Regions from separate parts of the Clostridium aromativorans genome, predicted to be linked through region 2. Evidence: riboswitches for the same ligand, from Rfam matches in the RefSeq annotation. Region 2 holds a riboswitch; each other region holds the start of a gene.

Region 1 (7,480 bases), on a different contig from region 2:
AATAAAAGCTATGTCTGAAATAAATGAAAGACCTGCCATTATGCCCATTTCAAACCCTACAAGACTCTGTGAAGCAGCGGCACAGGATATAATAAAATGGAGTGACGGCAGGGCACTCGTAGTTACAGGAAGTCCGTCAGATCCTGTAACCTACAAAGGAGTAACTTATATCATAGGTCAGGCTAATAATGCACTTCTCTATCCTGGATTGGGACTTGGCATAATAGTTGCAAAATCAAGAATAGTGACAGATGACATGTTGTCTGCCGCAGCGCACGGTATTGCATCCCTGCAGGATCTCTCAAAACCAGGGGCTCCTATTCTTCCTCCAGTTGATAAACTTAGAGAAGCCTCCAAGCTTGTAGCCATTGCTGTAGTAAAGGAAGCTGTAAAAGAGGGCTTAAATAGAAAACCTATATCTGATGCTAAAAAAGCAGTAGAAGATGAAATCTGGGAACCCTATTATACAAGTAATTCTTAAATTGAGATAATGTGCTAACTTTCAAATAAAACAATGTGCCTGAATTTGATCTATACAAATCCAGGCACATTTCCACTTTAGTTTAAGTCATCTAATATAAATCAGATTCCCTCGCTCTCAAGGAAATCACGAAGCAAATTCATGCAGACAGCTTTTCTGTATTCCGCAGAAACCCTGCCCCTTATAGGGACAATTGCCCTATCGTATGCTGCAAGATAATCTTCCTTAACAGACTTTGCCTCCTCAATGGTCTTTCCCACGAACATTGAATCAATATCATCCTTTCTTAATATAATATCACTGACTGCACCAAATGCAGTAATAAATCTTTTAATTATGCTCTTGTCAATATTGATCACACCGGCAAAGGAAACCCTTGAAATAGCAAGAGCATTTCTTGCCCCTACTTTTTTATAATAGTAATTGTTAAAACCTGTTTTGTCCATAAGTATTTCAACTAACAATTCATCATCTTGCAGCGAAGTCTTATTTCGTCCAAGATAAAATTGAGTAATTGGAATAACACGTTCACCTTTACTGCTCACAAGTCTCAACTTAGAATCCGTAGCAAAAAATACCAATGCGCTGTCTGCTTTTGGGGAACCATTACATATATTACCTCCAGCAGTTCCCAGATTTCGAATTGCCGGTGCAGCGATCTGGGACACTGCTTCTTTTAAAATAGCTGGTGTCAATTTACTTTCAATAATTTCTGTAAAAGTACATGCCGCTCCAATACGGATATATTTTTCATCTTCTACAATCTTTTTCATTTCAGGTACTTTATTTAAAAATAGATATTCAGCATCTTTTCTTGGTTTAACCATTAAATCAGTACCTCCAGCATAAGGCGTGACAGACTCTTTTGCACGGATTTTCAGTGCCGCTTCCAAGGATGCCGCTTGATAACAATTTACCATAACCCTTTTCCCTCCTTTGCTGCTATAGAAATTGCATTAACTATAGCATTGTAGCCGGTACATCTACAGAGATTTCCAGAAATACCTTCACGGATTTCTTCTTCTGTAGGATTTGGATTTTTGGAAAGGATACACTCAGAAGCAAGTACCATTCCAGGAATGCAAAAACCACACTGCACCGCACTTACAGAAGCATAGGCCCTGCTTATTACTTCGAAACGCTTGGTTTCACGATAACCTTCAATAGTCATGACAGAACTGCCTTCAATACTTCCCATAGCCACCATACAGGAATTGACAAGTTTGCCATCGAGAATTACAGAGCAGGCTCCGCATTCACCCTCCTTACATCCGCATTTCACGCCTGTAAGACGGAATTCATTTCGAAGTATATCCAGCAAACGCTCATTTGCTTCCGCTGTAGATGCCACTTCTTTTCCATTGAGAATAAATTTTATCATTATTTAAGCACCCCCTGTAAAACCTTCATAGTATCTTCCTGGGTAAATGGTACCTTATTTAAATTTACACCAAGAGCATTTTCCATAGCTTCGATATAAGCAGGAGCTACACCGACAAGGGGAAGTTCGCCTGCGCCTTTTGCTCCATAAGGTCCATGAGTGTATGGATTGTTGATAATCTCCGTTACCAGATTAGGCACATCCACTGCAGTGGGAATAATATAATCAGTAAAACTGTTATTACGAATTCTTCCTTTTTCATTACAATTTATCTGTTCCATAGAAGCATATCCAATACCTTGAAGGAAGCCTCCCTGCATCTGTCCTTTTATAATATTCATATCAATGGGCACACCTACGTCATAAGTCCCCCATGCACCCAATACCTTTGTGGCTGCAGTTAGAGTATCTACTTCAACCTCAACCACATTAGCAGCCCAGGAATAAGTTGGATAAGCATCTCCCTTGAATTCTTTAAGGCTGAATGGAATTACAAAATCAGGTTCTATAAAGTGTTCTTCTACAACCTGTTCTTTTCCTGATTCCCACTGTTTTTTAAGTTTTCCCGCTGCACGTCTAAGCAGTTCTCCGACTACCATAAGGGAACGGCTGGCTACTGTAGGACCTGAATCAGGTACACGATCCGTATCTGGATTTTGTATTAAAACCCTGTCATAGGAAATTCCAAGTGTATCTGCAACAATTTTACTAAAAGTAGTTTTTATGCCTTGGCCTATATCAGAATTGCTGGCCAAAATCTCTACAGTATCATCTGAGTTTTTTCTTATTTTAACAACAGCTTTGATGAGATCGCGTTCTCCACTGCCCGTAAAACCGCAGCCATGATAGAACACAGACATACCAATTCCCTTACGATATCTTCCCCTCTGATTTTTATACTTCTTGCATTTATCACGATAATCAGTGAGTTCGTCAATTTGCTTAATCATTTCAGGTAAAGGTACATGGAAGTGATACTTACCGCTGGTGGACGTTGAATCTCCCTGTTTAACAATATACTTTTCTTTCAGTTCCAGAGAATCAACACCCATTTCCCTGGCAATATGATCCATCATCATTTCTACCGCAAAGAAAGTCTGGGGAGCACCAAAGCCTCGAAATGCACTGCAGGGTATAGTATTGGTCTTAACCGCACGTCCTACAACACGCAAATTTTCTATATCGTATACACCACTTGCACAAATTACACCACGCTGCAAAACTACAGGCGACAGAGTAGTATATGCACCGCTGTTAAACAATACATCAATATCCATGCCAGTAATTTTACCATTTTTTACAGCCACTTTATAAGTGCATATTGAAGGGTGCCGCTTTGAAGTAAATTCCATATCTTCACGCCTGTCAAATATAACTTTTACCGGTCTGTTAACTTTTTTCGCTGCTACCGCTACCTGGCAGGCAAGTATGGATGGAAATGCCTCCTTACCTCCAAATCCCCCACCAGTAACATCTTGAATAATCTGTACATCCTTTTCATCATATCCAAGTGCCTTTGTAACTGCACCATGTACATAATATGGGCACTGCATGGAACCACGTACAGTCATTCTTTCCCCATGAGGATAGGCAATCATACCTTGAGTCTCCAGATAGGCTTGTTCTTGATAGCCTGTTTGAAAAGTTTCCACAAAAACACGGTCTGCTTCCTTTAATGTCCTATCTATATCTCCTTTTGCATAATTATAATTAAAAAAAACAGTATTGGATTTGCGCATGTCTAGAACAGGTATCTGCTCTTCATATACTACAACAATTTCATTTAAAATCCTTTTAACTTCATCAAGTTCGGGACCAACAACCATCAAAATTGGATCACCGATATATTCCACAGTATTCTCAGCATATACAGGCGTATCATCAAGAACTATATGAACACGGTTTTCCCCTGTCACATCATTTTTATTCACAACATAATATCCCTCAGGTAATTTAGGTACAACAACATCAGCAATGCGTGCTTTTGCTTTAGTAGAGTGAAGAAGTTTGCCATAAAGCATTCCTTCCATTACACAATCATCTACATATAAAGCACGTCCACTTATTTTATCATCGTGATCCTTTTTCTTTATAGATCTGCTTATTTTTTCCATATAATTCCTCCTATATGTTTTATTCAATTCACAACTACAAAGATACTTATTCATTTTACCTTATGTGAATACGTTTAAATTCATATAGGGTAAAATAAAAAACCCTCTTAACATTTATAATAAGTAAACATATCTGTTACATTCATTATAAAATAGAGGGTATATTTCATCAAATTCTTTGTCAAAGGAACTTGCTTTACATAAAATTCTGGATTTTAAAATAGTCTGTCAAATTCATCTTTTGCATATTGACGCACGTTTTGTTCAAAAAGCTGATATTTTTCTAAGAACTTTGCTCCTTCTTTTGTTAAAAAAGTTTTCCCGCCTCTGCTGCCACCATGTCTTCTTTCAACCACTGCATAACCTAATTCTTGTTCCAGTTGATTTAACATATTCCACGCCTTACTGTAAGATAATGCCATATGTCTGCATGCACCTCTTACAGAGTGCATCTCTTTAATCAGCAGCAAAAGTAATTTTGTCCTCGAGTTAAAAAACATGGTTTCCTTTTCAATACTTATTCTAACAAAAGGATGAAGAATGTGTTGATTGTGCTTTTTTAGAAGTTGATCTAAGTGATCAATATCATCCATATCTTGAAGGATACCTTCATCTTCTATCTCCATCAGTTGTTTTTTCACTTTAATACTCCTAATGGCTCCTCTCATTCCCATATTTCCGTTATATTTTAAAATGTCTGGAATCAATTTTGAAGATATCAAAAGAGGGTGTCCAGATTTTCCATGATAGGATGGAGAAATAACCTCCGCACCACATTCCATCATCTTCTGAATGGTCTCCGGTGTAAACATTGGAATACTTACAGGGTTAAATATCACCTGATCACATTTATCTTGCAAAAATTCCAATCCAATTTTCGCAGAATCAAACATCTGTGAATTTTCATAATTCTTGTTTTCTAAAAATATAACTCCGTAATCAGCCAAATCATGCTCAACTTCCCTGGCTTCATATCCAGTTATCACTACAATCGGTGAAATTTCAACCTGCTGAAAGGTCAAAACAATTCTTTTTACTGCAGTAATAGATCCAATTTTCAATAATGAGCATTCATCATTACCTTCAGATATCTTTCCTGCCGCTACAATTATGCCACCTGTTATTTTTTCCTTTTTTTTCTTTATAATCATATCTTTTACCCCGTCAAAATAATGCAAATTTTCCATGCTTACTTTTTTAGCTAAAATTTTGTTGCTTTACACAGCGTGGCAGGGACCATTGATTTAGTCTTGTCTTAAATTATTTGCACTACCCTTTATTGCTTCTATGGACTTTAATATAAAATATGCTATCAAACTGCCTATTGTTGTATTTATTAAAAAAGGTACTACAAAAAAGAAAGCAGCTACGTCTTTACCAAGTATAAATTTTGCAATGGGAAATGAAAGAAGTGATCCTATAATACCTGTTCCTATAATTTCTCCTGCAACTGCAAAAAGTTTTTGATTTGTTCTTTTATAAAGTATAGCTGCAAAAAAAGCTCCTATCATACTTCCTGGAAAAGCCAAAAGTGTTCCAGTGCCAGTAAAATTTCTTATAAGTGAAATACAAAAAGCTGTCAATACTGCATAAACCGGCCCTAAAGTGACTGCCGCTATCACATTTATTATATGTTGAACTGGCGTACATTTAGAAGCTCCTATAGGAAAATATATGGCACTTCCACCTAGTACCCCAATGGCCGTAAGCATGGCTGCATATACAATTTTTTTGTTTTCAAAATAATTTCCCCCTTATACTATATAATATTTAAAATATAATTTAGCTCTTGAGGGTGAAATTTTCACCTTGAAAATTTACGTAAAAATGCCTACCACTAAGGTAAGCACTAAATATAAATCAATCATAAATATTTTGCTTCCCTACGATAGTATTAACTATATCAGGTTTAAAGGGTCAGGTTTTAACCTTCTCAACCGGGAGGTCCCCCTACAAAACTAAATTAATAATATTAAATTTAACAACAGCATACTACTTAAATAGGATTTTGTAAAGTAACTATCTTCTCATCCAAACACTGTCTAATTAATTTCACTTCATTAATAGTTAAATCCATCATAAATGCCAATCTAGATTAAATAATTTTTGTATTTTTCATAATCAGATTTTTTACACTCTACAGATAAAAGTATGCCGTTATTTTCATAACTAGTTGACTTTATTCCTGCATTGTCATTAAAATAAGCTACTATATTTCCCCTATCATAAGGAATTAGAAATTTGCAGCAAATATAGCTTTCAAAAATTTTTCTACGAATTGCCCCCACTAATTTATCCATTCCCAATTTTTTCTTGGCGGAAATATATACATAGTCCTCCTTACTTTCAGGAATTTTGCCTTCCACTAAATCTATTTTGTTATAGCAGTAAATAACGGGAATATCCTCCACACCCAGTTCTCTCAATGTATCAATGGTGACATACATCTGTTTCTCATAATTGGCATTTGAGTAATCCACCACATGAATAAGCATGTCGGCTTCAGAAACTTCTTCTAGTGTTGAGCGAAATGCCTTTATTAAGTAGTGGGGCAATTTACTGATAAATCCCACTGTATCCGTCAATAAAAAGGACTTATTATCTGGCAGATCAATTCTCCTGACAGAAGTTTGCAATGTTGCAAACAGCATATCCTTTTCAAAAACCTGTTTATCATCTGACGGATTAAACAAATCCATCATGGCATTCATAACCGTAGATTTACCTGCATTAGTATATCCCACTAAAGCAATCACAGGTATATCTCTTCTTTTACGCTTTTTTCGTTGATTTTGACGTTGTGACACAAGCACTTCCAGCTCTCTATTCAGGCCACTGATTCTGTTTTCAATTTTTCTACGGTCAAGTTCCAATTTTGTTTCGCCGGAACCTCTGTTTTTAAGAGACGATCCCCCTCCTTGACGATCCATGGATTCCCCAAATCCAATCAATCGCGGGAGCATATACTGAAGTTTTGCTATCTCCACTTGAAGCTGGGCTTCTCTAGTCCTTGCTCTTTTTGCAAAAATATCAAGAATCAAAGAAGTTCTATCTATTATACCGCAATTTAAGCTTTTTTCTAAATTACGAATTTGAGAAGGTGACAACTCGTCATCAAAAATTACCACATCTGCATTTTTCTCATCAACTAATTCACATACTTCCTTAATTTTACCACTGCCTAGATAATGAGATGAATTCACTTTATTTAATTTTTGCGTCACCTCTCCAACTACTTCTATATCACATGCCTCTGCGAGGCTGAATAATTCCTGCATAAGGCTTGCAAAATCCTTATCATTATTAAGATTTGCTCCTGCTATTATAGCTTTTTTCTCCCGTTCCATATATATTCCTCCATTTTTATTGAAATAAAAAACACAGGCCTGCTACCTGCGCATTGAGTAAACGGAATATACGTAACTATTAGATATACGCAAAAGGGAGTGGATTTACGTTTTCCCTTTCTAATACATTTTTACATACATATACCATCATATATCC
Region 2 (7,480 bases):
GTGAAATATATAAAGAACTGCCTTCAAAAATTTATGATAATGAGAAAGTGCTGGTACAGGGCGTAATAGATTGCTATTTTCAGGAGAAAGATGAATTAGTGCTCTTGGATTACAAGACAGATTATGTAGAAAGCTTAGAGAATATGAGAGAGAAATATAAAATTCAAATTTATTATTATGCACGGGCATTGGAAAAACTTACGGGTAAAAAGGTTAAAAATAAATATTTATATCTATTTTATAACGATAATATATTAGAAATTTAAATAATAATATAATTATAAAGTACTTTTTATGTTCAGATATTTTATTTTATTGGAGGAATTTGTATGGAAAATGCCGTAGATAAATTATTGAGATATGTAAAGTTTGATACTAGCTCTGATGAGGAATCCAGCACTGTGCCGAGTACTTTAAAGCAGTTGAAGTTGGCAGAGCAGCTTTCAGAAGAATTGTCAAGGCTCAATATGAAGAATATATCCCTGGATGAAAAAGGTTATGTTATGGCTACGTTACCTGGCAACACAAATAAAAAAGTTCCAACAATCGGTTTTATATCCCATATGGATACCAGTCCTGAAACTTCAGGAAGAAATGTAAATCCCCATATATTAGAAAATTATAATGGCGAGAATATAATTTTAAATAAAAAGGAGAATATAATTTTAAGTACCGAAGATTTTCCGGAGATAAAGAATTATAAGGGTAAGAAAATTATAACTACGGATGGAACAACTTTATTAGGTGCAGATGACAAAGCTGGTATTGCAGAGATAATGGCTGCAATGGAGTATTTAGCGGAACATCCAGAAATAAAACATGGAGATATAAGAGTAGGATTTACACCAGATGAAGAGATAGGGAGAGGACCAGATCATTTTGATGTAAAAAAATTCAATGCTAAATTTGCATATACAGTGGACGGTGGAGCCCTTGGAGAACTGGAATTTGAGAATTTTAATGCAGCTTCTGCAAAGATAACAGTTTCTGGAAGAAATGTACACCCTGGTGAAGCAAAAGGGAAAATGATAAATTCAATGCTCATAGCTAGTGAATTTATAAATATGCTTCCTAAAGATGAAATTCCGGCATCTACGGAAGGATATGATGGATTTTATCATCTAGTTTCAATGAAAGGAAATGTAGATGAAACTAAACTTAATTATATTATAAGAGATTTTGATCAGAATAAATTTAATGGCAGAAAAAATTTTATAGAAAGATGTGTAAAAAAAATAAACGAAGAATATGGCAGAGAGGTTATAGATGTTAAAATAGAAGAACAGTATAAGAATATGAAAGAAAAAATTGAGCCTGTGAAATATATAGTTGACATAGCTTTTAAGGCCATGAAGGAAGTTGATGTAGAACCTAAAGTTGTACCAATTAGAGGGGGTACCGATGGAGCAAGACTTTCTTTCATGGGACTTCCAACCCCTAATATATGTACAGGAGGACATAATTTCCACGGCAAATTTGAATATATACCGGCTTTTTCCATGGAAAAAGTAGTACAGATTATAATTAAAATAGCCCAGATAACTGAAAAAAATTATAGTAACTCTTTTTAGAATTTATAATATTATATTCAATATAAGATATAAAAAAACTGGATTTTTGTTTTGATGAATCAGTATTTTCAATGGAAGGGGTATGGATGAAGGAAAATAATGAATTTAAAGTAACAACTGATATAATAGAAGAGTGCTTAAGGGAGTGCCTGGAAAATGAGGATGAACATGAAAAAAAAGATAAACCACACCATGTTAGTAGTAGATAAAGGTGTGATTCTCATTACAATTAATTAATCGATTGAATATTTTTTTTCCAGGTGCCTGAAGGCAATTACCAAAACTGAAGTTATAACTAGATATATTACAGCAGCTATTATAAAGGGAGTAATGGTAAAATCACGGGTCACTACTTCCTTTGCTGCTCTTAAAAGATCCCCAACTCCAATAGTTGCAACTAATGCAGAATCTTTTATTAGATTTATACTTTCATTGCAAACAGGAGGAAGTACATTTCTGGTAGCCTGTGGAATTATTATCTTTGTCATAGTTTGGTAATAACTCATTCCCAAGACCCTGGAAGCTTCATACTGACCCTTGTCTATGGATTCAATACCAGCTCTGAATATCTCTGCTAAGTATGCAGCATAATTTATAGTAAAAGCAAGTCCGGCAGCAGCTAGAGGAGATAGTCTTATGCCAATTACAGGAAGACCAAAATAGGCAAAAAATAGCTGTAAAAGTAGAGGAGTTCCTCTAAAAGCCCAGGTGTACAAACTTAATATAGTTTTTAGTGGCTTAATTTTAGATATTTTACCTATTGCTACTATACATCCTAAAGGTATGGAAAATACAGCAGTTATAAGAAATAATTCTCCAGTTATTAGACTTCCCTTTAATATAAATCCTGTAATGTCCATAAGATTATCCAATTAAATCACATCCTAACTTTTTATTTTGCTATTATATCTTTACTGAACCACTTTTGGGATATCTTATCTGCAGTTCCATCTTTCTTCATAGAATCCAGTGCTTCATTTAACTTATCTTTAAAAGCTGCATCGCTTTTTCTAATACCAACACCATAATCTTCTTTCCCAAAATTGTCATCAAGTATTTTATATAATCCGGGTTTTTTCTGTAAATAATATCTCCCGACAACCTCATCTACCACAACAGCATCAATACGTCCCTGGTTTAAATCCAGTAGAGCTTCTGTATTATTTGAATATTTTCTCACTTCTTTTAAGGATTTTGAAGTGGCGGTATCCGACTTCAATGCAGTTTCACTGCTGCTCCCAAGTTGAAGTCCTACGGTTTTACCTGATAAATCTTTCTTAGTCTTTATATTTGAGTTGTTTCTCACTACAATTATCTGTTTGTTTTGAAGATATACTTTTGAAAAAGATATCTGCTTTTTCCTGTCTTCTGTTATGGTTAGACCGTTCCATATAACATCTATGTCCTTGTTGTTTAGACTGAGAATAATACCATCCCATTCTACAGGCTTAAAGACTACATTTACCCCCATTTTCTTTGCAGCGGCTTTGGCCATGTCTATGTCAAACCCTACGATTTGACCTTTTGAATCCCTAAATCCCATTGGGGGGAAACTGTCGTCTAGGCCAACTACAAATTTACCCTTTGATTTTATGTCATCCCAGGATGTATCTGTTTTTTGAGATTGTCCACATCCTGAAAATATTGATGTCACAATAAATACCATGATTGCTAAAATACTTAATTTTTTTTTCATTTTAATTGCCTCCCTTTTATATAAATCAATTACAATAAATATTATAATTTACCGTGGTAAATTTGTAAACTGATAAATTAAAAGTATATAGAGCTGTTAAGTGTGAAAAAATGCTGATTGAATTGTAGTTTGACTACAATTCAATCAGCATTTGATAACTTTTAATAAATACTATTTAAGTAGAGCTTTTGCAGCAGCCTTTATATCATTCTTTCCTAAGATAGCAGAAATTACGGAGATGCCATCCACTCCAGTAGATAATACATCTTTGAAATTCTGCTCATTAATTCCACCTATGGCAACAGCAGGTATGCTTATACTATTGTATATTTTACGTAGACCTTCTATACCTATTGGCGTATCTATATCCTTTTTAGTTCCAGTGAAAAATATAGTTCCTATTCCAATGTAATCTGCACTATTTTTTTGTGCATCTACAGCTTCTTCCACAGTACCTGCAGATATTCCTATTATTTTATCTCTGCCCAATATCTTTCTGGCTGCGACTAAGGGCATGTCGCTTTGACCAAGATGTACACCATCTGCATCTACAGCTTGAGCTATATCCAGTCTGTCATTTATTATGAAAGGAACTTTGTAATAATCAGTAACTTCCTTAATCTTCAGTGCTAATTTGTAAAATTCCCTTGTGGAAATGTTTTTTTCTCTTAGCTGAACCAAAGTGACGCCGCCTGAAATTGCATCTTCTACAGCTTTGGATAGATCAATATTTTTTAAAAAACTTCTGTCTGTAACCAAATATAGACTATAATCTATTTCCATACTATTTTGGCACCTTCTTTTAATTTTTCTTCACTTAACTGATATATGCAGTCTATGAGCTTAACTCTAAAGCTTCCAGGTGTATTTGCTGCTTTAAAGGCTTCTTCTCCAGCTATATTCATTGAGAGTATGGCATTTACAGTAGCTGTGAATTTATCTTCAGATGCTCCACAGGCAGCTCCGCAAAGGGCACCCAGCATACAACCGGATCCAGTAACTTTAGTAAACATTTCTGTGCCGTTTTCAATTACAGCACTTCTTTTACCATCTGTTATGAAATCCTTTTTACCGGTGGCAGCAACTGTGCACTTGTATTTTTGAGATAAAGCTATGCAGCATTCTAAGGCACCTTCTCCAGTATCAAAGGAATCTACACCTTTTACATTGGAGGATTGTCCTGCCAAAAATTTAATCTCTCCTATGTTTCCCTTTATGACATCAATTTTTCCAACCTGGAGTATTCTGTTTATAACTTGAATTTTTTTTGGCACGGCGGCACAGGCTACAGGATCTAATACTACGGGGATATCATGGATTTTTGCAGAAGTGCTGGCTAAAACTGCGGCTTGTTCCTGCTCTTTATTAAGAGTTCCTAAATTTATGTACAGGGCAGATGATAATTTGACAAAATCAAAAACCTCATCATAGGCCTCACACATAGCAGGGGAGGCACCATAAGATAGGAGAATATTTGCACAGTCATTTATGGTAACATAGTTGGTAATACAGTGGACAAGAGGTATTTTATTTCTAACCTCTGATAATATTTTTGTTACTTTGTCTAGATTTATATTGTTCAATTTTTTAACCCCCTTTAAGTTTAAAAATAATTTCTTCTATTAAAAAGTTATACCGGCTTTTTTATAAACTTCTATAAAATGTCCAACAGGGCCAACTCCATGACCAATGGGAAATGAATTTTCTATTGCCTTAGTTATATATTGCTTTGATAGGTTTACTGCCTTTTCAATATTGTGTCCTTTGGCTAAATAGGAAGCTATAGCGGAAGATAAAGTACATCCTGTTCCATGAGTGTTTTTAGTGTTTATTCTATGACCTTTAAGGGATAATACCTTATTATCGTGAAGCAAAATATCATTGGCATCATTGCATCTATGGCCTCCCTTTACGAGTATGCTCCTTGCACCCAGTTCTTTTATTTTAAAAGCTGCACTTTCCATATCTTTTTCATTTTTAATTTTTAGTCCGCTGAGAACTTCTGCCTCTGGAATATTTGGAGTTATTACATCTGCAACATTTACCATAGTTTTTATTGCTGTTTCTGCTTCAGGTTTTAAGAGAGAATATCCGCTTTTTGATATCATTACCGGATCGAGTACTATATTTTTGGCCCTATATTCTATTAAGAGCTTTTTTATTACAGATATGGTTTTACTATTTGAAACCATTCCGATTTTTACTGCATCTACTTCGATATCGTCAAATATGGATCTTATTTGAGCCTCCACAATTTCAGGAGTTACGTCCAGTACATCTTGTACACCTATAGTATTTTGGGCTGTAACGGCAGTGATTACACTCATTCCATACACGCCAAGTGCACTCATGGTTTTTAAATCAGCTTGTATTCCCGCACCACCTGAGCTGTCAGAACCTGCAATTGTCAATACTTTTTTCATTAAAAACACCTCTAATTTTGTATTTGTTTAAGCAACTCCAAGGTTCTAAAGAAGCTAGGAGTGCTGGCAGTGATAGACACCGTATAAATATAAAAGGTGTATGCGGAAAAGCATACACCTAATAAAAATCAAAAGTCATGTGAAATTGCTTCCCTACGCCAGTTTTATCTGGATCAGGTTCAAAGGGTTAGAGAATATCTCTTCTCAGCTATATAAAGCACCCCCACAGCCTATTTTATTTTAAACTCATTATACTACCTTGATAAAAATTTGTAAATCAATTTTAAATTTTATTCTTCTGGTTCAGATTTTGTAGGATTAGAGGTCTTTTTATTTAAGCCAAGTATAAAATAGAAAGCTAGTATAAGTAAGAACCAGAAACATCCTACAATAAGAGCAATCCTAGTATCTGGGCTAAAAGCTAGCATTACGATGACGAAAGCTAAAAATGCCAGTACAATCCAGTTAAGATAAGGATATCCAAACATTGGAAAATGCAACTTTTTTATTTCTTCCGGAGTAAGTCTTTTTCTAAACTTCATCTGTGCTATCAGTATAATGCCCCAAGTCCAAATTGCACCAAGTGTAGCTACACTTGTAATGTAAGTAAATACCTTTCCAGGTACCAGAAAATTAAGAACAACTCCAATTAACATAAAAAATGCAGAAATCAAAATGCCAGTAGCTGGAACATGGGTTTTACCAAGCTTACTAAACTTTTTTGGTGCTGTTCCCTGCAGGGAAAGATTGTACAGCATACGTCCAGTACTGAAAATGCCGCTGTTACAGGAAGATAAAGCTGCAGTCAATACTACAAAGTTTATAATACCTGCTGCTGCAGATACACCCAATTTGCTAAATGTTAAGACGAAAGGACTTCCAGTTGTACCAAGGGTATTCCATGGATAGAGTGACATTATTACAAAAAGTGCACCTACATAAAATATAAGTATTCTCCAAAGTACTTTGTTGATAGCTGACGGTATCGTTTTCTCAGGATTCTTTGCTTCACCTGCTGTAACGCCTATGAGCTCTGTGCCCAGATAAGCAAACATAACCATTGTTACTGCAAGCATAGGTCCCCATCCACCTTTAGGGAAAAATCCTCCATGTGTCCATAGATTTGAAATTCCGATAGGTTTTCCACCATTACCGAAACCAAATATAATCATGAGCAACCCTAGTACTATTATTGCAATAATTGTAACTACTTTGATAATTGCAAACCAGAATTCAAATTCACCGTAGGCTTTTACTGCAATTAGATTTACGCATGTCATTATAATAAGTGCTGCCAGTGCAGGTATCCACTGAGGCATAGTTGGAATCCAGAATTTAACGTATACGCCTACAGCTGTAATTTCAGCCATACAGGTTACCACCCACATAAACCAATAAGTCCATCCAGTCATATATCCTGCCAATGGACTTATGAATTCATTGGCATAGGCGCTAAAGGATCCGGAAACAGGATAGGAAGTCGCCAACTCACCTAGAGCTCTCATTATGACAAACATAGCTAGTCCAGCTATAATGTAAACCAATAGAATTGCTGGCCCAGCTGTTTGAATAGCAGTAGCAGAACCTAAAAATAGCCCTACGCCAATTGCTCCTCCCAGGGCTATCAATTGAATATGACGTTCTTCTAAGCCACGCTCGAGATTCTCATTTAATGCATCTTGTTTACTCATTGTGTTCCTCCTTAGTTGGTTAAATAAACCTTAGGATAATTACTTTAAAATTATTTAATTTAAAAATTTATCACCTTCTATGGCTATCATACATTATTT
Region 3 (7,480 bases), on a different contig from region 2:
GTATATCTGCACTTTCTTCAGGATGTTTTATGGAGTATTCGTAGCCTTTGGCGGTAGCTGCCAGGAATTTTTTTACCTTTTCGGGATTCTTGCTTATAAGCTTGTTACTGCTTATAAGAATAGGTGTATAGTAGTCCAGAGCCGGATCCAGATCTTTAACGGGTATGTAATCAAGCTGCTCTCCCTTCAACTTGGCCTGTATACCTGTCCAACCCTCAAATATCCATGCAAAATCTATATTTTTCTTTGTAGCTGCAAAAAAATCGTCATTTCCGATATTCACTATCTTTACCTTGCTGAAATCTCCACCGCTCTTCTCCATTACAGCTTTAAGCACTGCTTCTTCTGAAGGTGATCCCCATCCTCCATATACTTTTCCCTCAAAATCTTTAGGGGTTTTTATATTTTTGCTCTTAGGTGCGGCAAAACCGGAAGTGTTGTGCTGTATTATTGTGGCAATGGCTTTTACAGGAAGAGGATTGTTACTTGTAAGTGCATAGGTGACATCTTCCTGATAGCTCACTCCAAAATCACCTTTTCCAGCAGCTATAAGATTTGTAACACTTCCTTCTGAAGGCTGAACTATTTTCACATCCAGTCCCTCATCTTTATAATATCCTTTATTTAGGGCCACATACAATCCGGTGTGATTTGTATTTGGAGTCCAGTCCAGTATGACAGTGGTCTTATCCAGGGAATTTGATGTATCCTTTTTATCGCTTGTTCCACATCCTGATATAGCAATTACACTTATAAAAACAGCCAGTATCAACAATATAAATTTACTTTTTCTCATTATTATCCCCCTCTTATTTCCAATGTATTATTTTTTTACCTATAAAGTCTATGATATAGATTATCGCAATGCTCACTACAACAATAACCAGAATTGAGGCAAATACCTTATCAAGCTGGTAGGCATTCTTGGCCCTCACCATATATACACCTATTCCGCTGTCTCCTCCCAGCCATTCGCCTATAATTGCAGACATTATCATGTAAGTTGCAGCAATCTTCAAACCTGAAAAAAAGTTGACCAGAGCATAGGGAAGTTTAAGATGGTAAAATATCTGAAGTTTGGAAGCCTTCATATTATGAAATAGATTTATGTAATCCACATCTATCTTTTCAAGACCGTCTACAAGACTTACAACTATGGGAAAAAAGCATACCGTTATCACAACTATTATCTTGGGAAGTGCTCCAAATCCGAACCATATTATAAAAAGCGGTGCTATAGCTATAGTTGGAATGGTCTGGGATATGAGCAAAATAGGATATAGTGATTTCTTAACTGTATGAAAGCTGTCCATTATTATGGCCAATATAAAAGAAAGCACTATGGATATAAAAAATCCTACAAAAGATTCATAAAGCGTTGTTTCCGCATTTTCCATTATGTTTCTAAAATCCAAAACGAGGGTCTTTATAATATTTGACGGCGAGGGAAGGATATAGGGTTGTATATACTGAAGACCCACCACCATCTGCCATAAAGCCACTACTACTGCTATGGTTATCACCGGGTACATCTTATTTTGAATATTTCCTGATTCTTTCATTCTAAACACCTTAAATTCACAATTTCAATCTGTTGAAATTACTGGATATTTTATTTTTTAACTCTTCATACTGAATTCCCTTTATGTTTGAGATTTTTCTGACAATGCCTTCAACTTCCCAGGGATATCCATACCGTTTATTCACCCACTCAAGGGAGTCGGGTCCATCTGTTTCCGTCAATATTCTGTCCAGGGGGAGAATATTGACTATTTCATCTGTAATCCTGGAATAGCCTATATCAACGCTTATGGTGAAAAAGCAACCACATTTTAAAAGCTCCTTGAGCACATCCATATCACCGCTGTACCAGTGAATTATCGGTGTTCTCAATTTATACCTTTTTATATATTCCAGTATCTTATTTTCTGCTCCCTTGGTATGGATATTGGTTATCTTGTCATATCGTCTGGCCCTACTCAAAAAGTATTCAAATACCATGTCCATTTTGGGATATTTTTCTCTCTCCGGTACCCAGTAATAGTCAAGACCTATTTCCCCTAAAGCCTTACACTCCTTTATACAATCATCAAACCTATCCAGATTACCATAATTTTTATGTGCTTCCCAGGGATGTATTCCAAAACAGGGTATTATATTCTCATTCTCTTCACTTATCTTTTTCGTAAAAATATAACTTTTCAGGTTCATGGAGCATCCCAGTGTCTTGATATCATCTTTTTTTATAATATCAAGAGCTTTCTTTAAGTTTTCTCCATAAAAATCCATATGATTGTGGGCATCAACAAGCATTTCAATTATCTCCTATATAACTTTGACAAAAAACAAAAGCACTATCACAAATAGTGCTTCAGGATACAAATTACAAAGCGGTTTCCCTACGTCGGCGCTGCCCGAATCAGGTTCAAAGGGTTAAAGTTTTCACTTTTCTCAGCCGTACCGGCACCCCTGACACTACAGACAATATTAAATTTGCTACATTATTATTATAATATCACTTGTTTATAAAAATGTAAACATTTCATGTACATATCCGCAGTTTTATTTATCCAACTTGTCAATGACATTATGTTTTAATATGTAATCAGAATATTCAAGCTGATTCAACACATCCTCTTTGTCTTTCCTCAGGCTGCTATTCTCAGGCACTTCCTTTCCGGTCTTTACATCATAGTATACATCATCCTGGGAAGAAGAATAATAATTTTTATCTATAAAGGAACCATTTCTAAATATAACCTTCTGATTTTTAGGGTTAAAAAGATCTTTTCCAAACATATTTTTCCCGGGCAGATCAAATAAGTTACACACCGTAGGATATATATCCATTTCACCTCCATATACGTGATTCACACCTTTCACCGATTCGTTGGGAAAATGTATTAGAAGAGGTACCTTCTGAAGCCCTTCCCAATCCATTTCGGAAGTTGAATTTACATTCAGGAATTTGAACAGCTGCTGCTCTTTATCTTTGGGTATTGCATAGTGATCACCGTAGAGCATTACAACTGAATTTTCAAGCGTGCCATTTTCATCCAGAGCATTTAAAAACACTCCCAGTTGTTCATCTGTATAATGTATGGCTTTTAAATAATTTCCAAGAAGAGTACCTTTTAAATTTCCCACATCAAAATCACCATATTTATCCACATCATCATAGGGAAAGTGACTGGTCAGTGTTATTAAAAAAGCATAATAAGGTGATTTCATATTGTTCAATTTTATCAGAGACTGGTTCAAAAAAGATCTGTCACTGAGTCCCAAACCTATGGATTCATCTTTCTTATAACTTTTTTCACCATAGAAATTATCAAAGCCAAATTTTTTGTACATTATCTGTCTGTTCCAAAAATTTTCTCTAAAGCCGTGAAATGCTGCTGTACTGTAACCGTTATTTTTAAAATTTTCGGGCATGGCACTGAATTTATTTCCGGAATACAGAAAATACACTGCCCCAGCCGCTGCCGGATATATCGAATTGTTGGTCATAAACTCCGCATCGGAAGTTCCCCCTGCCGCTACCTGATAATAAAAATTATCAAAATACACTGACCTATTCACCCATCTGTTCAAATTCGGAGTTATTTCCTGTCCATTTACAGAAGCATTTATTACAAATTCCTGAAGGGCCTCTACCTGTATCATTATAAGATTTTTTTCCTTTGAATATCCTTTCAGATTTTTATTATCTGATTTATTATTATCCATAAAAGTATTTATGGCATTTATTTTTTCTCTGGAAACAGGTGTCATTTTGGTTATATTGGCTGAAAGTGAATTATAGATGTCTAAACAGTGATAATTCAATACACCTAGTTTTCTACTTATATAAACCTTATTATACATTGCGCTCAAAAGTCTGGGCTGCTCTTTTGAAAGTCCATAAAAACTTATAAAATCCATACCAATACCAAATAAGAGAAGCACGACAGCTATTGATATCCTATAATTCAGCGGAAATTTGTTTTTTCTCTTTCTAACATATCTGTTCACAAAGGGAATTATAAATATAACATCAGTGAAATATAAAAAGTCCTTTATATTCATCAAATTTGACACACTGGATTTTACAGCTCCAAGCTGAAATCCACTTATAAGCACGGGAAGAGATATTATGTCCTTAAAATATCTGAAATATATGATATCACTTACTATAAATGAACTTATTACAATATTGAATATATAGAGCATCCTGGAACGTGCCTTTGCTTTCAGAATCAAAGATATGGAGATTATAATTATTACCGGGGCAATGGCCGGAATGAAAAGAGATATAATTTTTATATACCCTGTTTCTAAATGCCTTCCATACATCAATATCTTAAAAGTTACACATACTATAAAAAATACTACATCCAAAAAATCTAGAAAAAACGAATTCAATCTATTCATATTAAATATCCTCAATCATCAATTTATTACAATACTAAAATTATAGAACTAATGAATAAAATTGTAAAATAATATGTGAACAATAATAAAAGATTTTTTATACCTATTTACATAGATGTCATAGTGTAGCATAATATATTTGTTATAGAAAGGTTAAAAAGAAGAAGGAGGTATATGTTTAATGGGAGAAAATGATGAAAATAAAGATAAACTTTCAGTAGATGAAGAAGCAAAAAAGCAGTTTTTAGAAGAACTTAAAAATAAAAATATGGAAGAGAAAAGAAGATTTGAAGAAATTAAAAGGAAGAAAGAACAGGAAAAAGAGGAACAGCTCAAAAGGGAGGAAGAAGAGAAACAAAAAAAACTTTTGGAAGAACAGGAAGCTGAAAAAAAGTTGGATGAATCCAGCCTGCAATCAGAGAAGCCCCAGGAAGAGGACACTAAAATTGACAATTTTAAAGCAGATAGTGCTGAAATCGAACCTGTGTCAAAGAAAAAAACTTCTGACCGAAGTACAGATCTCAAAGTCAAAAACAACCTGGTACCCTGCAATCTGAAACTTTCCATTATAGATACAGCTGTATCGGCTGTAGTTTCTTTAGCCTGTCTTTATTTATTTGATCTTATTTTAAGAACCCTGTTTGGACATTATATAGCAGATATGAAAGGCATGTACATAATATTATTTCTAATAGTATCTATCTTATATCCTGTTATAATGAGAAGCTGTAAATCCAGGAAAACATTAGGTGAAAAATTTGCCAAAGTACCAAAAGGAGTAGATTAAAAATTGAAAAAGGGCAGCCAACATGAATTTTTTATAGAAAAGTTAAAATTTCCAGCAGTTGGAATCGCACAAAAGGATGGAATAAAGGTATTTATAAAAAACTCTGTGCCAGGTCAAAAAATAAAAGGTCAGATTACAAAAAAAAGAAATGGATATGCAGAAGCCAAAATCGTGGAAATAATTGAAAATGTAAACTATGCAATAGAGCCCTTATGTCCCCACTTTAACCTCTGCGGCGGATGCAATTTTCAGTTTATTCCCTATAATATACAGGTTGAATTAAAAAAGCAGCAGGTTTTAGACCTGTTTGAAGAATCTTCTATCAAAGGTTTTAAATTCTTGGGTATAGAAAAAAGCCCTGAGGAATTTCATTACAGAAATAAAATGGAATTTACTTTTGGAGATGAGCAAAAAGGAGGATCTCTCACATTGGGAATGCATATGAGGGGGAAATCCTTCGGCATTGTGAATGTAGATAAATGCAAAATAGTAGATGAGGACTTTACTGTAATTTTAAATGAAATCGTCACCTATTTCAGGAAAAAGGAACTGCCTTATTACAGAATACGGAGCCACAGGGGATATTTAAGAAATGTGGTAATTAGAAGAGGTAAAAATACAGGGGAAATCCTCGTAAACATCGTTACTACTTCACAAATTGATTTTGATTTCAATGAAATAACTGAAATATTGAGAAATTTAAATTATAATGGCAAATTGGTGGGTGTACTTCACACTATAAATGACAATTTATCGGATGTGGTAAAAATAGATTCAATGAAAATACTATGTGGAAACGATTATATAATAGAAGAAATTTTAGGATTGAAATTTAAAATTTATCCGGAATCATTTTTTCAGACCAATTCTAAGGGCACCGAAAAGCTGTATAGTATAATTAAGGATTTTTTAAAGGATACTTCCTCAAAAACGGTTTTTGACCTGTACTGCGGCACGGGAACTATAGCCCAAATATTATCTCCCCATGTAAAAAAAGTACTAGGAATAGAGCTTGTAGAAGAGGCAATAAAATCTGCGAAAGAAAACATAAAATTGAATGGAATAGAGAATTGTACATTCATAGCAGGAGATGTATTACATATAATGAAAACTTTAGAGGATAAGCCCGACATAATAATACTTGATCCCCCAAGGCCGGGAATCAATCCCAAAGCAATTAAACAGATTATAGATTTCAATGCTCCTGAAATAATTTACGTGTCCTGTAATCCTAAAACTCTTGTAAATGACTTAAACATATTTATCCAATCTGGATATATACTGGATAAGGTAAAACTCATGGATATGTTTCCCCACACTGTCCATGTGGAGACTATAGTTTCGCTGCAGAGAACACATACGTAGAAATTCTGCATCTTCCACTGAATTCTTTCTTTCGGGGATATATAATTTAGATGTGTAAATTTGAGTTTGTCAACAGGTCCAAAACTTCACACTCTCATTATATTTGGCTCACCTTGCTAAATTTCTTGTAAAATAGAAACATTAATACTGCAGCAGTCAGAGCTATTGCCGAACTTAAATAAAAAGGGGCACTATTGTTGACGTTATCATATAAAACACCAGCTATAAGACTTGCAGGAAGTAAGGTTATACCTACCAATGAATTATATATTCCCAATCCTGTACCCCTCTTATTTTTATCGATAAGGTCTGAGACCAGTGCCTTTTGTACTCCATCTGTTGCTGCACTGTAAAGTCCATATAATACAAATAACAAAATCACTGATATTTTATTATCTGTTCTTCCAAAGCCAAAGTATATTGCAGAATAAAGTACATATCCAAAGATAATAAGTTTTCCCCTGCCAAATTTATCAGAGAGAATCCCCATTGGAACAGCGAATATTACTGACACCGAGTTGAATATCAAGTATACAATTGGTATGAATAAGGGCTTTTATACCAATGTCATTGGCCTTTACCAGCAGCAAGGCATCAGTTGAATTACCTAAGGTAAATACAAAAACAATACCTAAAAACATGTAATATTTATATGAAAAGTCCCTAAGGGTAATTTTTTTAGGAAGATCATCTTTACTTTTCTTAGCTTCTTTTACAAAAAAAATTATGGTAACTAATCCAAGTATCCCGGGCAGAGCTGAAAATATAAATACCTTTCGATAATTATTAGGAAATACTGATAAAATTGCAAAAGCAATAAAAGGCCCTACTATTGCGCCGCTATTATCCATGGCCTTGTGGAACCCAAAATTTTTTCCTCTTTCACTATCACTTGATGAAGCAGCTACAAGGCTG

Evidence for each region. A riboswitch is a leader RNA that binds a small molecule or an ion and turns the genes downstream of it on or off. The one in region 2 is predicted to bind thiamine pyrophosphate.
Region 1: linked by a shared signal. The riboswitch ahead of thiW (energy coupling factor transporter S component ThiW) and the one ahead of thiD (bifunctional hydroxymethylpyrimidine kinase/phosphomethylpyrimidine kinase) in region 2 are both predicted to bind thiamine pyrophosphate.
Region 3: linked by a shared signal. The riboswitch ahead of LN736_RS02860 (TatD family hydrolase) and the one ahead of thiD (bifunctional hydroxymethylpyrimidine kinase/phosphomethylpyrimidine kinase) in region 2 are both predicted to bind thiamine pyrophosphate.

Annotation. Positions count from the first base shown of each region.
Region 1 covers NZ_JAJJPB010000001.1:161,548-169,027, forward strand. Annotated here, with positions in the region: gene LN736_RS00755 (NAD-dependent malic enzyme) at 1-481, shown strand, start outside; gene LN736_RS00760 (FAD binding domain-containing protein) at 583-1,401, opposite strand; gene LN736_RS00765 ((2Fe-2S)-binding protein) at 1,395-1,862, opposite strand; gene LN736_RS00770 (xanthine dehydrogenase family protein molybdopterin-binding subunit) at 1,862-3,976, opposite strand; gene LN736_RS00775 (NTP transferase domain-containing protein) at 4,192-5,127, opposite strand; gene thiW (energy coupling factor transporter S component ThiW) at 5,221-5,703, opposite strand; TPP riboswitch at 5,839-5,938, opposite strand; gene hflX (GTPase HflX) at 6,067-7,323, opposite strand.
Region 2 covers NZ_JAJJPB010000010.1:21,602-29,081, forward strand. Annotated here, with positions in the region: gene addA (helicase-exonuclease AddAB subunit AddA) at 1-266, shown strand, start outside; gene pepT (peptidase T) at 330-1,571, shown strand; gene LN736_RS18970 (hypothetical protein) at 1,658-1,780, shown strand; gene LN736_RS09260 (amino acid ABC transporter permease) at 1,805-2,443, opposite strand; gene LN736_RS09265 (amino acid ABC transporter substrate-binding protein) at 2,464-3,267, opposite strand; gene thiE (thiamine phosphate synthase) at 3,439-4,050, opposite strand; gene thiM (hydroxyethylthiazole kinase) at 4,041-4,850, opposite strand; gene thiD (bifunctional hydroxymethylpyrimidine kinase/phosphomethylpyrimidine kinase) at 4,890-5,690, opposite strand; TPP riboswitch at 5,823-5,925, opposite strand; gene LN736_RS09285 (amino acid permease) at 5,981-7,381, opposite strand.
Region 3 covers NZ_JAJJPB010000002.1:32,475-39,954, reverse strand. Annotated here, with positions in the region: gene LN736_RS02870 (ABC transporter substrate-binding protein) at 1-796, opposite strand, end outside; gene LN736_RS02865 (ABC transporter permease) at 810-1,562, opposite strand; gene LN736_RS02860 (TatD family hydrolase) at 1,579-2,313, opposite strand; TPP riboswitch at 2,380-2,481, opposite strand; gene LN736_RS02855 (LTA synthase family protein) at 2,563-4,413, opposite strand; gene LN736_RS02850 (RDD family protein) at 4,595-5,200, shown strand; gene rlmD (23S rRNA (uracil(1939)-C(5))-methyltransferase RlmD) at 5,204-6,565, shown strand; gene LN736_RS02840 (MFS transporter) at 6,663-7,079, opposite strand; gene LN736_RS02835 (MFS transporter) at 7,039-7,480, opposite strand, start outside.